One region of the Salinibacillus aidingensis genome, then DNA from elsewhere that is predicted to be linked to it. Evidence: predicted binding sites of a transcription regulator. Region 1 holds the regulator's gene; the other holds the start of a gene.
The links. The regulator CtsR, encoded in region 1, represses protease genes until heat stress. The targets are predictions, from matches to a motif close to ATGGTCAATAAAGGTCAAACA.
Positions count from the first base shown of each region.

Region 2: a site for CtsR is predicted at 2,328-2,348, ahead of clpP (ATP-dependent Clp endopeptidase proteolytic subunit ClpP). Genes of this name have one in related genera too.

Region 1 is NZ_AP043759.1:9,697-15,452, forward strand. Features, by position in the region: rRNA gene ACZ5OK_RS00070 (23S ribosomal RNA) at 1-975, shown strand, start outside; rRNA gene rrf (5S ribosomal RNA) at 1,172-1,287, shown strand; gene ACZ5OK_RS00080 (MgtC/SapB family protein) at 1,502-2,200, shown strand; gene ACZ5OK_RS00085 (CtsR family transcriptional regulator) at 2,419-2,883, shown strand; gene ACZ5OK_RS00090 (UvrB/UvrC motif-containing protein) at 2,899-3,447, shown strand; gene ACZ5OK_RS00095 (protein arginine kinase) at 3,447-4,514, shown strand; gene clpC (ATP-dependent protease ATP-binding subunit ClpC) at 4,530-5,756, shown strand, end outside.
Region 2 is NZ_AP043759.1:2,600,572-2,606,327, reverse strand. Features, by position in the region: gene whiA (DNA-binding protein WhiA) at 1-617, shown strand, start outside; gene ACZ5OK_RS13830 (HPr family phosphocarrier protein) at 1,299-1,553, shown strand; gene clpP (ATP-dependent Clp endopeptidase proteolytic subunit ClpP) at 1,646-2,230, opposite strand; tRNA gene ACZ5OK_RS13820 (tRNA-Arg) at 2,735-2,806, shown strand; gene ACZ5OK_RS13815 (DUF378 domain-containing protein) at 2,918-3,127, opposite strand; gene rpoN (RNA polymerase factor sigma-54) at 3,269-4,561, shown strand; gene ACZ5OK_RS13805 (glutaredoxin family protein) at 4,558-4,806, shown strand; gene ACZ5OK_RS13800 (sugar-binding transcriptional regulator) at 4,962-5,756, shown strand, end outside.

The sequences.
Region 1 (5,756 bases):
TAAGGTAGCGAAATTCCTTGTCGGGTAAGTTCCGACCCGCACGAAAGGTGCAACGACTTGGGCACTGTCTCAACGAGAGACCCGGTGAAATTATACTATGCGTGAAGATGCGCATTACCCGCGACAGGACGGAAAGACCCCGTGGAGCTTTACTGTAGCCTGATATTGAATGTTGGTACAGCTTGTACAGGATAGGTGGGAGCCATCGAAACCGGAGCGCTAGCTTCGGTGGAGGCGCCGGTGGGATACCACCCTGGCTGTACGGACATTCTAACCCAGAACCGTGATCCGGTTCGGAGACAGTGTCAGGTGGGCAGTTTGACTGGGGCGGTCGCCTCCTAAAGAGTAACGGAGGCGCCCAAAGGTTCCCTCAGAATGGTTGGAAATCATTCGCAGAGTGTAAAGGCAGAAGGGAGCTTGACTGCGAGACCTACAAGTCGAGCAGGGACGAAAGTCGGGCTTAGTGATCCGGCGGTACCGAATGGAAGGGCCGTCGCTCAACGGATAAAAGCTACCCCGGGGATAACAGGCTTATCTCCCCCAAGAGTCCACATCGACGGGGAGGTTTGGCACCTCGATGTCGGCTCATCGCATCCTGGGGCTGTAGTCGGTCCCAAGGGTTGGGCTGTTCGCCCATTAAAGCGGTACGCGAGCTGGGTTCAGAACGTCGTGAGACAGTTCGGTCCCTATCCGTCGTGGGCGTTGGAAATTTGAGAGGAGCTGTCCTTAGTACGAGAGGACCGGGATGGACACACCGCTGGTGTACCAGTTGTTCCGCCAGGAGCACGGCTGGGTAGCTACGTGTGGAAGGGATAAGTGCTGAAAGCATCTAAGCATGAAGCCCCCCTCAAGATGAGATTTCCCATCATTTTAAATGAGTAAGATTCCTCAGAGACGATGAGGTAGATAGGTTCGAGGTGGAAGCGTGGTGACACGTGCAGCTGACGGATACTAATCAATCGAGGACTTAACTTATACGAAAAGCGGAGGCGAGCGCATGCAAGTCGAAGCTGGACAAAAAACGCAGACGGATTTATAAACCACTGCCTGCTCACATAATTGCTTTTCTTATCTAGTTTTGAGGGTGCTAGTCACCTGAAATCAATAATGATAAGGAAGTTCTGCTAAAAGCGCTCATTTGTATGAACAACGCAGAACGACCAAGCCAAAGTCCAGTGGCGATGGCGGAGAGGTCACACCTGTTCCCATTCCGAACACAGTAGTTAAGCTCTCCAGCGCCGATGGTAGTTGGGGTTCTTCCCCTGCGAGAGTAGGACGCTGCTGGGCAAAAGCCAAGAAGACATTTTCTTCTTGGCTTTTTTTTCGTATAATAATATTTAATATAATTTATTGAACAAACATTTCATGACCAGTCAGTGAATAATCTATATTAAAGAAAAAATATAAGAGACTGACATTTACACTAAAAAGGGAAAGCAACAGGAGAGAAATTAAATTTCACTGATTATTGCTTGAACAAAGGGACTAAGGGGAGAAAGCTATGTTTGAATCAGTCTATTGGTTAAATGATAACTTTGAAATTATGGCCTTTCGTCTTATATTAGCTGCAACCTTATGTGGGGTTATTGGTTTTGAACGGGAGATAAAAAATCACTCGGCCGGTTTTCGAACTCATATATTAGTTGGTGTAAGTGCCTGTCTGATGATGCTATTATCCCTTTATGGATTTGATCAGTATTTGGATAATTTTGAAAACATCCGGTTTGATCCAGCGCGTATACCATCCTATGTGATTAGTGGAATAGGCTTTTTAGGGGCTGGAACTATAATGGTTCATGGAATGACTATCCGAGGACTTACAACGGCTGCTTCCATATGGACCGTTGCCGGACTTGGTCTCGTTATTGGGGCAGGAATGTATGGACCTGCATTGTTAACAACATTTGTCGTTCTTTTAAGTCTGATTTTCCTCAATCAATTTGAAAATCGTTTAGCGAAAAATAAAAAGAGTGATCGTAAAATCCGATTAATTTTAAATAGAGATGCGAAACTGAATGACCTCCTGAAGGTATTTGATGATTTTCAATTAAGGGTAAAAAGAGTGGAAGTGAACCATCAGGACAATGATGAGAGATATTTGTTAGTTGAAATTGACAAGGGTCAGGATTTTGAACGAAATGATCTGCTCGACCATTTAACCAAAATCAAAAATGTGACATATATATATGATAAAAATTAAATTATTAAATTGTTGTTTTGTCAGGTTTTATTTGAAGTTAAACGGATAAACTTTAAATAGAGAAACGGTTTTTGAGAGTTTTTCCCTTTGTTAATGGCATACATATTATTTGCATGAATGCGTAATTTGAGTATAATGAAGATAAAGTCAAAGATAGTCAAAGTCAAATTGTGCAGAGATACAGTGTTAATAGTGAAATGATTTAAGGAGGAGGGAAGATGCGAAATATATCCGACATCATTGAGAATTATTTAAAAGAAGTTCTGAAACAGAGCCACCAGAACGCAATTGAAATTAAAAGAAGTGAAATTGCAGACCGTTTCCAATGTGTACCTTCTCAAATTAATTATGTTATTAAAACAAGGTTTACCATCGAAAAAGGTTATTTAGTGGAAAGTAAACGTGGTGGTGGTGGATATATTCGTATTATTCGTGTTAAACCACAAAGCAAAGTGGAGTTAATTGAACAAATCATGGAGCTTGTCCAGCCTCAGATTACTCAGCAGGCGAGTTTGGATGTTATTGAGCGTCTGCTTGAAGAAGAGATTATAACTGAACGTGAGGCCAAATTGATGCTCAGTGCATTAGATCGGAATGTAATTTCCATTCAATTACCAGCACGTGACGAACTAAGATCGAAAATTTTAGTAGCTATGCTTGATGTATTAAGATACAGAATGTAAGGGAGGTTGATTCGCATGAAATGTCAGGAGTGCGAGAAAAGACCTGCTACCGTTCATTTCAGCCAGGTAGTAAATGGCGAAAAAACGGAAGTGCACTTGTGTGAATATTGTGCCCAGGAAAAAGGGTATATGGATCAATACAATCAGAATTTTTCCTTCCAGGATTTATTATCAGGTTTGTTTAATTTTGATTCGGGAACATCATTTAAAGAAAGCCAAGGCTCGTCTTTTCAATCAAACCATTCGTTGCAATGTGATAAATGCGGCATGACTTATGAGGAATTTAAACGACGCGGAAAATTTGGATGTGACCAGTGCTATGAAACTTTTGATCAGCATTTAAATCCTATTTTCAGAAGAGTTCACAGTGGAAATACAACTCATGATGGAAAAATTCCAAAACGTGTAGGAGGAAATCTTCATCTGAAGCGTAATCTTCAGCAGTATCGGCTGGAATTACAAAAATTAATTGAAAAAGAACAATTTGAAGAGGCAGCTAAAATGCGGGATCAGATACGTGAATTGGAAAAACAACTTAATAATGATAAGGGCGGTGAAGTCTAATGTCCTTACAGCAATTTATTAACGAAGCCGTTAGCCCATGGTTAAAAGAAGAGGGGCAGGATAGTGATATCGTTCTTAGCAGTCGTATTCGGCTAGCCAGGAATTTTAAAGAATATCCGTTTCCGATTGTTGCTAATTCCGATATGCTGAATAAAGTCCTGGATGTTTTTGAGGATCATTTCGAAAATCAATCCTTAGAAAAGAACGCAAAGCTTGAATTAGTAAGGATGTCCGATTTAGAACCCATTGAAAAGAGGGTATTGGTGGAAAAACATCTCATCAGCCCGCAGTTAACCGAACATAATGAGTCGGGGGCTGCTTTAATTTCAGAGAATGAACAAGTATCCATCATGCTTAACGAAGAGGATCACATACGTATACAGCTTTACTACCCTGGACTTCAGTTAGAGAATGCCCTGGACTATGCATCTAAAATTGATGACTGGCTTGAGGAAAAGATTAATTATGCCTTTGATAAAGACCGTGGTTATTTAACCAGCTGTCCAACAAATGTCGGGACGGGTATGAGAGCTTCGGTCATGATGCATCTGCCAGCTCTTGTGATTACACAGCAAATAAACAGAATGATACCTGCCATCAACCAGTTAGGCCTGGTCGTGAGAGGGATTTATGGAGAAGGCAGTGAAGCGTTAGGCAATCTGTTTCAAATTTCCAATCAGATTACATTAGGTAAATCTGAGGAGGATATTGTTGAAGACTTAAAGAGTGTCGTGACACAGTTAATTGAACAGGAGCGCTATGCACGTCAGCGTCTGATGAGTAATTCAGGTATACAACTGGAGGATAAAGTGTTCCGTTCTTACGGAATTTTAGCCAACAGCCGGATCATCCAATCCAAGGAAGCAGCGCAATGCCTGTCTGATGTAAGGCTTGGAATTGATTTAGGAATTATTGAGAATATCTCAAAAACAATTTTAAACGAACTGACTGTATTAACTCAGCCCGGTTTTCTGCAGCAATATGCGAAAAAGCCATTGAAACCGGAAGAAAGAGATATAAGAAGAGCTGCTTTAATAAGAGAACGACTTCATTTAGAAAAGATGTAAGGAGTGAATAGAGATATGATGTTTGGGCGATTTACAGAAAGAGCACAGAAGGTTTTAGCCCTTGCCCAGGAAGAAGCCATGCGTCTAGGGCACAACAATATTGGTACAGAGCATATTTTGCTTGGATTAGTTACAGAAGGAGAAGGGATTGCTGCGAAGGCCTTAACCACCCTGAACGTAGAACCGGATAAAATCCAGCAGGAAGTTGAGCAGCTAATTGGAAAAGGGGAGAAGGCTAATCAGACGATTCACTATACACCACGGGCCAAAAAAGTAATTGAATTATCTATGGATGAAGCCCGTAAACTTGGTCATTCCTATGTTGGTACTGAACATATACTTCTTGGTCTTATTCGTGAAGGAGAAGGGGTTGCTGCACGTGTTTTAAATAATTTGGGAGTCAGTCTCAATAAAGCCCGTCAACAGGTCCTTCAGCTATTAGGAAGCAATGAATCCACTTCCAGCCACCGCGGAGGAGTCGGTCGTCAGTCTTCAAATGCCAATACACCAACATTGGATTCTCTGGCGAGGGATTTAACGGCCATCGCAAAAGAGGATCACATTGACCCTGTGATTGGAAGAAGCGAGGAAATTGAGCGTGTCGTTCAGGTGCTTTGCCGTCGAACTAAAAATAACCCTGTCTTAATCGGGGAGCCTGGGGTAGGTAAAACAGCCATTGCAGAAGGTTTAGCCCAGCAAATTGTAAATAATGAAATTCCGGAGATTTTAAGGGATAAACGAGTGATGACCCTGGATATGGGTACCGTTGTTGCAGGTACGAAATATCGTGGTGAATTTGAAGACCGTCTGAAAAAGGTGATGGAGGAAATTCGCCAGGCAGGGAATATTATCCTGTTTATTGATGAGCTTCATACTCTTATTGGTGCTGGTGGAGCAGAAGGTGCGATTGATGCTTCCAACATCTTAAAACCAGCGCTTGCCAGAGGAGAGCTCCAGTGTATTGGAGCGACCACGTTAGATGAGTACCGTAAATATATTGAAAAAGATGCGGCACTTGAACGCCGCTTCCAGCCTATTCAGGTGGATGAGCCAACTAAGGAAGAGTCCGTACAGATTTTACAGGGCTTAAGAGATCGCTATGAAGCCCACCATCGTGTCTCGATTACAGATGAGGCCATTGAGTCATCTGTAAGACTTTCTGACCGTTATATCACGGACCGCTTTTTACCGGATAAAGCGATTGATTTGATCGATGAAGCAGCTTCTAAAGTTCGTCTTCGT
Region 2 (5,756 bases), 930 kb from region 1:
ATGAAATAGCCGAAAAGTACATGGAAAAAACCTGCTGCAGGCGTTCCTATTTACGTGGGGCTTTTCTGGCTGGCGGATCTGTAAATAATCCTGAAACATCCTCATATCATTTGGAGATTTCATCGTTACATGAAGATCACAATGAAGCCTTATGTGGCCTCATGAATAAGTTCAACTTACACGCAAGAACGCTTGAGAGACGTAAGGGTTACATTACGTATTTAAAAGAGGCAGACAAGATTACGGAGCTTTTAATTAATTTAGGGGCTCATCAGGCACTGCTGAAATTTGAAGATGTGCGGATTATGAGGGATATGAGGAATTCGGTCAACAGACTGGTGAACTGTGAAACCGCCAATTTAAATAAAACAATCGGTGCAGCTTTCCGACAGGTTGAAAATATCCGATATATTGAGCAGACGGTTGGTCTGGAAGCTCTGCCTGACCGCTTGCAGGAAATAGCTGAACTTCGATTGAAACATCAGGATGTTTCTTTGAAAGAACTGGGTGAATTGGTTTCGACAGGTAAAATCAGTAAGTCGGGTATTAATCATCGTTTGAAAAAGATTGATGAGTTTTCTGAAAAACTAAGACGTGGAGAAATAAGTGAAGTGTAATACAAAAGGTTAGGCAAAGGATATGGGTCAGTACCCATGTCCTTTGCTGTTGCTTAGGAAATTATAAAATAAGCGATTTGTGGATAATAAAGACATGAGAGGCCACGTCCGGCTCCAGCGCCCAGCGACTAGCGAGACTTCCTTCACCTCCGTACGATAAGTCAACATCGACTCACAAGGTTTCTCGTGTTTCCTTTTCCGCGAGTTAACCGGCTGTAAGACCCCCTGTAGAAATAAATGGGGGGTCAACAGACAGTAAACACCCGATTTGTTCAACTAACAATCAGTGGGAATGAACCCCACTGATTGAAGTTTCACTTTATCTCCTACGGCTCAGTCCAGTCCGTACGTCGCTAATAGAAAAGCGGAGGCGACCGTTTAGGCCCGACGGCATAAGCAGAATATCCGGAGTGGCCGCTTTTTGGCCATGGAGGTTATTCTGCTTATGACCGCTTGGGCCTGGGAGCCGCAGCTGGACAAACGGGCGCTTCCGCCTTTGTTCCATCTTAAAATGAATGAATATTCATTTTATTTTTTCGTTTTCTTTTTGCCTTTTCCATGGTATAATGGCTTTAATTAAAACGCTTTCATAAATGATTTTTTGCTGGTTTATTCCTTTGGATAGCCATTGTACATATATTATACAAACATAGATATGGAGAGCAGAGAGGAGAATACAGATTGGTAGAACGAAAGGTTACGGTTGAATTGTCAACAGGCTTGCAGGCAAGGCCGGCTGCAAAATTTGTGCAGGAGGCCAATCGCTTTTCAGCAGATATATTTATTGAAAAAGATCAAAAACGTATAAATGGCAAGAGTATTATGGGATTGATGAGCCTGGCTATTGGGAGCGGTGAGGAAATTCTTCTCCAGGCCGATGGATCCGATGAACAGGATGCCATAAATGAACTAGCCACATTCGTTATGGTGGAGTGAGTGCACACATTGAAAGACAAAAACAAAAGGCATACCAATCACAGCGATTGGTATGCCTTTTGTACGGTGTTTTCGGTTTTCAGCTAAACTGCTTAATTCTTTGTCTCCATTACCTGGTCAATAAGTCCGTAATCAACGGCTTGCTGAGCGGACATGAAGTTGTCGCGGTCTGTGTCGCGCTCGATGACTTCAATTGGCTGTCCTGTACGCTCAGACAGGATTTGATTTAACTTTTTACGCATTTCAAGAATACGCTCTGCATGAATCTGAATGTCAGAAGCCTGCCCTTGTGTTCCACCAAGTGGCTGGTGAATCATGACTTCACTGTTTGGAAGGGCATAACGTTTACCTTTTGCTCCGGCATTAAGCAGGAATGCACCCATGGATGCAGCCATACCAATGCAGATGGTGGAAACATCAGGTTTAATGAACTGCATGGTATCGTAAATCGCCATACCTGCAGTGATGGAACCACCCGGAGAGTTAATGTAAAGGGAAATATCTTTATCCGGATCTTCAGCTGCAAGGAAAAGCATTTGGGCTACGACAGTGTTGGCAACATTGTCGTCAATTCCGCTTCCCAGCATAATAATACGGTCCTTCAGCAGTCTTGAGTAAATATCATAAGCACGTTCACCGCGATTGGTTTGTTCAATAACCGTTGGGATTAAATTCATAAAGTGATCCTCCTTGTTTCCTAAGTATTTTCGTCTGGCTAACTGATTAGCTAGCTTTTACTGGTCATTTTTTTGTTGACATGTTTATCATACCTAATTGGTCAATAAAGGTCAAACGAAAAACATTCATTCTCTTTATTGTTTTCATTCGTGCTTTTCTTTATCTTTCCTGCCAGACTTTTACCTTAAATTATATGTATCACATCAGAAACTAATCCCTACTATCCTCTCCTGTATAGGATAGAGATATACAAGGGGAATTTCATCAGGTATATAGGGTGAAATGTCTTTGATTGATGATAATATTTAATTATCACGTATTAACTGGCCGTAATACCCCGACTTCAAGTTTTGAGGGTAACCCAACAAGACTAAGTGGGGGATGGAGAAAACCCCCACTGATGGAAGTTTCACTTTATTGAACAGCTTCTTATTCCCCCCTTGCGTTTTTCCTTTTTCAGCTTTATAATAAAATATGTCGCTTTCTTCTTAACATAAAAATATGCCCTCGTGGTGTAACGGATAGCACGCGAGATTCCGGTTCTCGTAATAGGGGTTCGATTCCCTTCGAGGGCGCTCATTAATCAAAAAAAGGCAGCTTTTACAGCTGCCTTTTTTGTATTTACAATTTAGTGGATTTTTGCTCGGAAATCTTAAGAGGCCACCCAGCGTCATTTCCGCCCTTGATTACACTTCCTCATCCGAGCGGAACAATAACGGCAGACAAATCAATCCGCAGATTCCGACAACGGCATAAATTATACGGGGTAATAATTCATCCTGATCACCGCCTCCTAATAGTGCAGCTACCAGATCAAAATTAAAGAACCCGATTAATCCCCAATTAATAGCTCCGACAATGGTTAAAAACAATGCGAATCTTTGCAGACCATTCATATTTTGAACCTCCTTTAAAAGTCCTTACTTTTAGGATGTAAAAAAGTGGAACATTTATGCAAAATTTTAAAACTCTTAGGAAGGCAACTTTTTGGTATAATTTATATAGATAAACTTCTTTTTTAAAGGGGAGGCGTAAGGATGAAGCCAAAATTAACGCAGGAACAAAAGCTCACCTGGAAGCTGACACAGCAGCTCGGGCAGGCTATTGAACTCCTGCAGTATAATGGTTTTCAACTTCAGCAGTTTTTAGAAAAGCAAATGAAGGAAAATCCCCTGATAGAAGTAGAAACGGAGAGGACGGTACCTGATTATACACCTGCTAAACGTGGAATGGGATTTGATGAGAGCTTCTGGATCGATGATAGCCAGGATTTAGCCGGATATGTAAAAGAGCAGTTGCTGGATAAGAAACTGTCACCTACATTTAAGCAGATTGTAGAGTATGGCATTGATTCCCTGGATGAAAATGGCTATTTAACGATTGCATTAACCGATTGGCAATTTGCTTTTCAGACAGATGAGGAAACGATAGGAGAAGCCTTAGAGCTGATTCAAAGTCTGGATCCGGCGGGCATAGGGGCCAGAAACCTCCAGGAGTGTCTTGCTCTTCAGCTTTTTCGGAGTTCAGCGCCCAGTCGCCTGGCTATAAATATCGTTACCAACCACCTGGATTGGATTGCTGATGACCGGGTGGAAGATTTAATGATGGAGTATGGAGTTTCTGAAGCAGCCATTGAGGAGGCGATTCAGGATATCCAAAGCCTTCATCCGAAACCGGGCATACTGGTTGCCGGGAATACATCGTCTCCAATCATTCCTGATGGCGAGGTATTTCAAAGTAATGGGGTCTGGAAGGTGGCACTGACTGGTTGGAACAGTCCGACGATTACGATTGTTGACTATTCTATAGATCATAGCAGATTATCCCCGGAAGAAAGAGATTTTTTTCAAAAGTATACACAAGAGGGGAAATGGCTGCAAAAAGCACTTTCCCAGCGTTTGGACAGTCTTGATCGGGTTTTTAAATCCATTGTCAGACGACAGATTGCTTTCTTTGATTATGGTCCTGAGCATTTGAAACCACTGGTACTGCGGGAGATCGCTGAAGAAACAGGCTTACATGTTTCTACTGTAAGCCGTGCTGTGAAGGAAAAATACTTACAAACCCCTCATGGCATGTTTCCTGTGAAGTTTTTCTTTCAGCCCGGACTTCAGGGGGGAACAGGTGATGTGAGTGCCTATGCAATCAAACATCTTATTAAGGAAATGATTTCGCATGAGGATAAGCAAAAGCCTTTATCTGATCAGAAACTATCAGAAATGCTGAAAAATGAGTTTCAGATTGAAGTCTCAAGGCGTACCGTGGCAAAATACCGATTAGCACTTAAGCTGCCTTCCTCGAGCAAACGAAAAAGGAGACGAAACAAATGAAGAACAACATTATTTTTTATACCAAAGAGAATTGTCCGCTATGTGATGAAGCACGCAGCCTTTTAATGCTGCTGCAGACGGAATATGAGTTTAATATAGAGGAAAAGGATATTTATCAGGATGATCAGCTACTGGAGAAATATCAGATTTCGATCCCTGTTATTCGTGTGGATGGGGAAGAAATCGACGGCTCGCAAATGAATCTTCAACAAATAAGAAAAGTTTTTGACAAAAAGCTAAGATAATTGCATAATGAAAAGTGGATTGATAAACTAAGAATTAAGAATTGATGTATTTTTTTGCAGCATTCGGGACAAAATAGTCCATGGTGGGACGAAAACAACCCGATGGTCAGCAAAGGCTTGGTCACACTGATGTATCACTTAAAAGGGGCTTGCACATGAAAGACCTGATTTCTTTACAACAGAAAGTTTTCCCGGAAGTTATGGAAATTATGGAACGGCGCACAAATTTATTAAAAAGTATAGAGTTGTTACAGCCTATTGGGCGAAGAAGCTTAGCCGAACAGGTCAAGCTTACGGAACGACTCGTGCGCGGGGAAGTTGAATTTTTCCAGAAGCAGGGCTTTGTGGACATTACTTCAAAGGGAATACATATGACAACAGAAGGAGCAAGGATTGCCGAACAGCTGGAGCAGCTTATGAGAGAGATTTCCGGTGTGAAGGTTCTTGAGCACCAGGTAAAGGAAAAACTCCAGCTGGATAAAGTAATAGTGGTACCAGGTAATAGTGACAAGGAAAGAAGGGTAAAACAAGAGTTAGGTAAGGCTTGTGTTTCCTACTTGAAGGATGTCATTAAGGACCACATGACCATAGCGGTTACAGGTGGTAGCACCATGTCACTGGTTGCTGAATCTATGACACCTTTAAATAAAAAGGATTGCCTGTTTGTCCCTTCCCGTGGTGGTCTTGGGGAGCAGGTTGAAAATCAGGCCAACACCATATGTGCACAAATGGCCAAAAGAGCCCAAGGGGAATACCGGCTTCTTTATGTACCCGATCCAATCAGTGAAAAAGCCTATCAATCCATTATAGAAGAACCAGCTGTGAAGGAAATATCCAATGAAATTCAGAATGCAGATATCGTTTTACACGGAATCGGTGATGCGATCACGATGGCGAACAGAAGAAAAACGCCGAAAAGTCAGTTGGAGAAAATAAAGGAAGCTGACGGT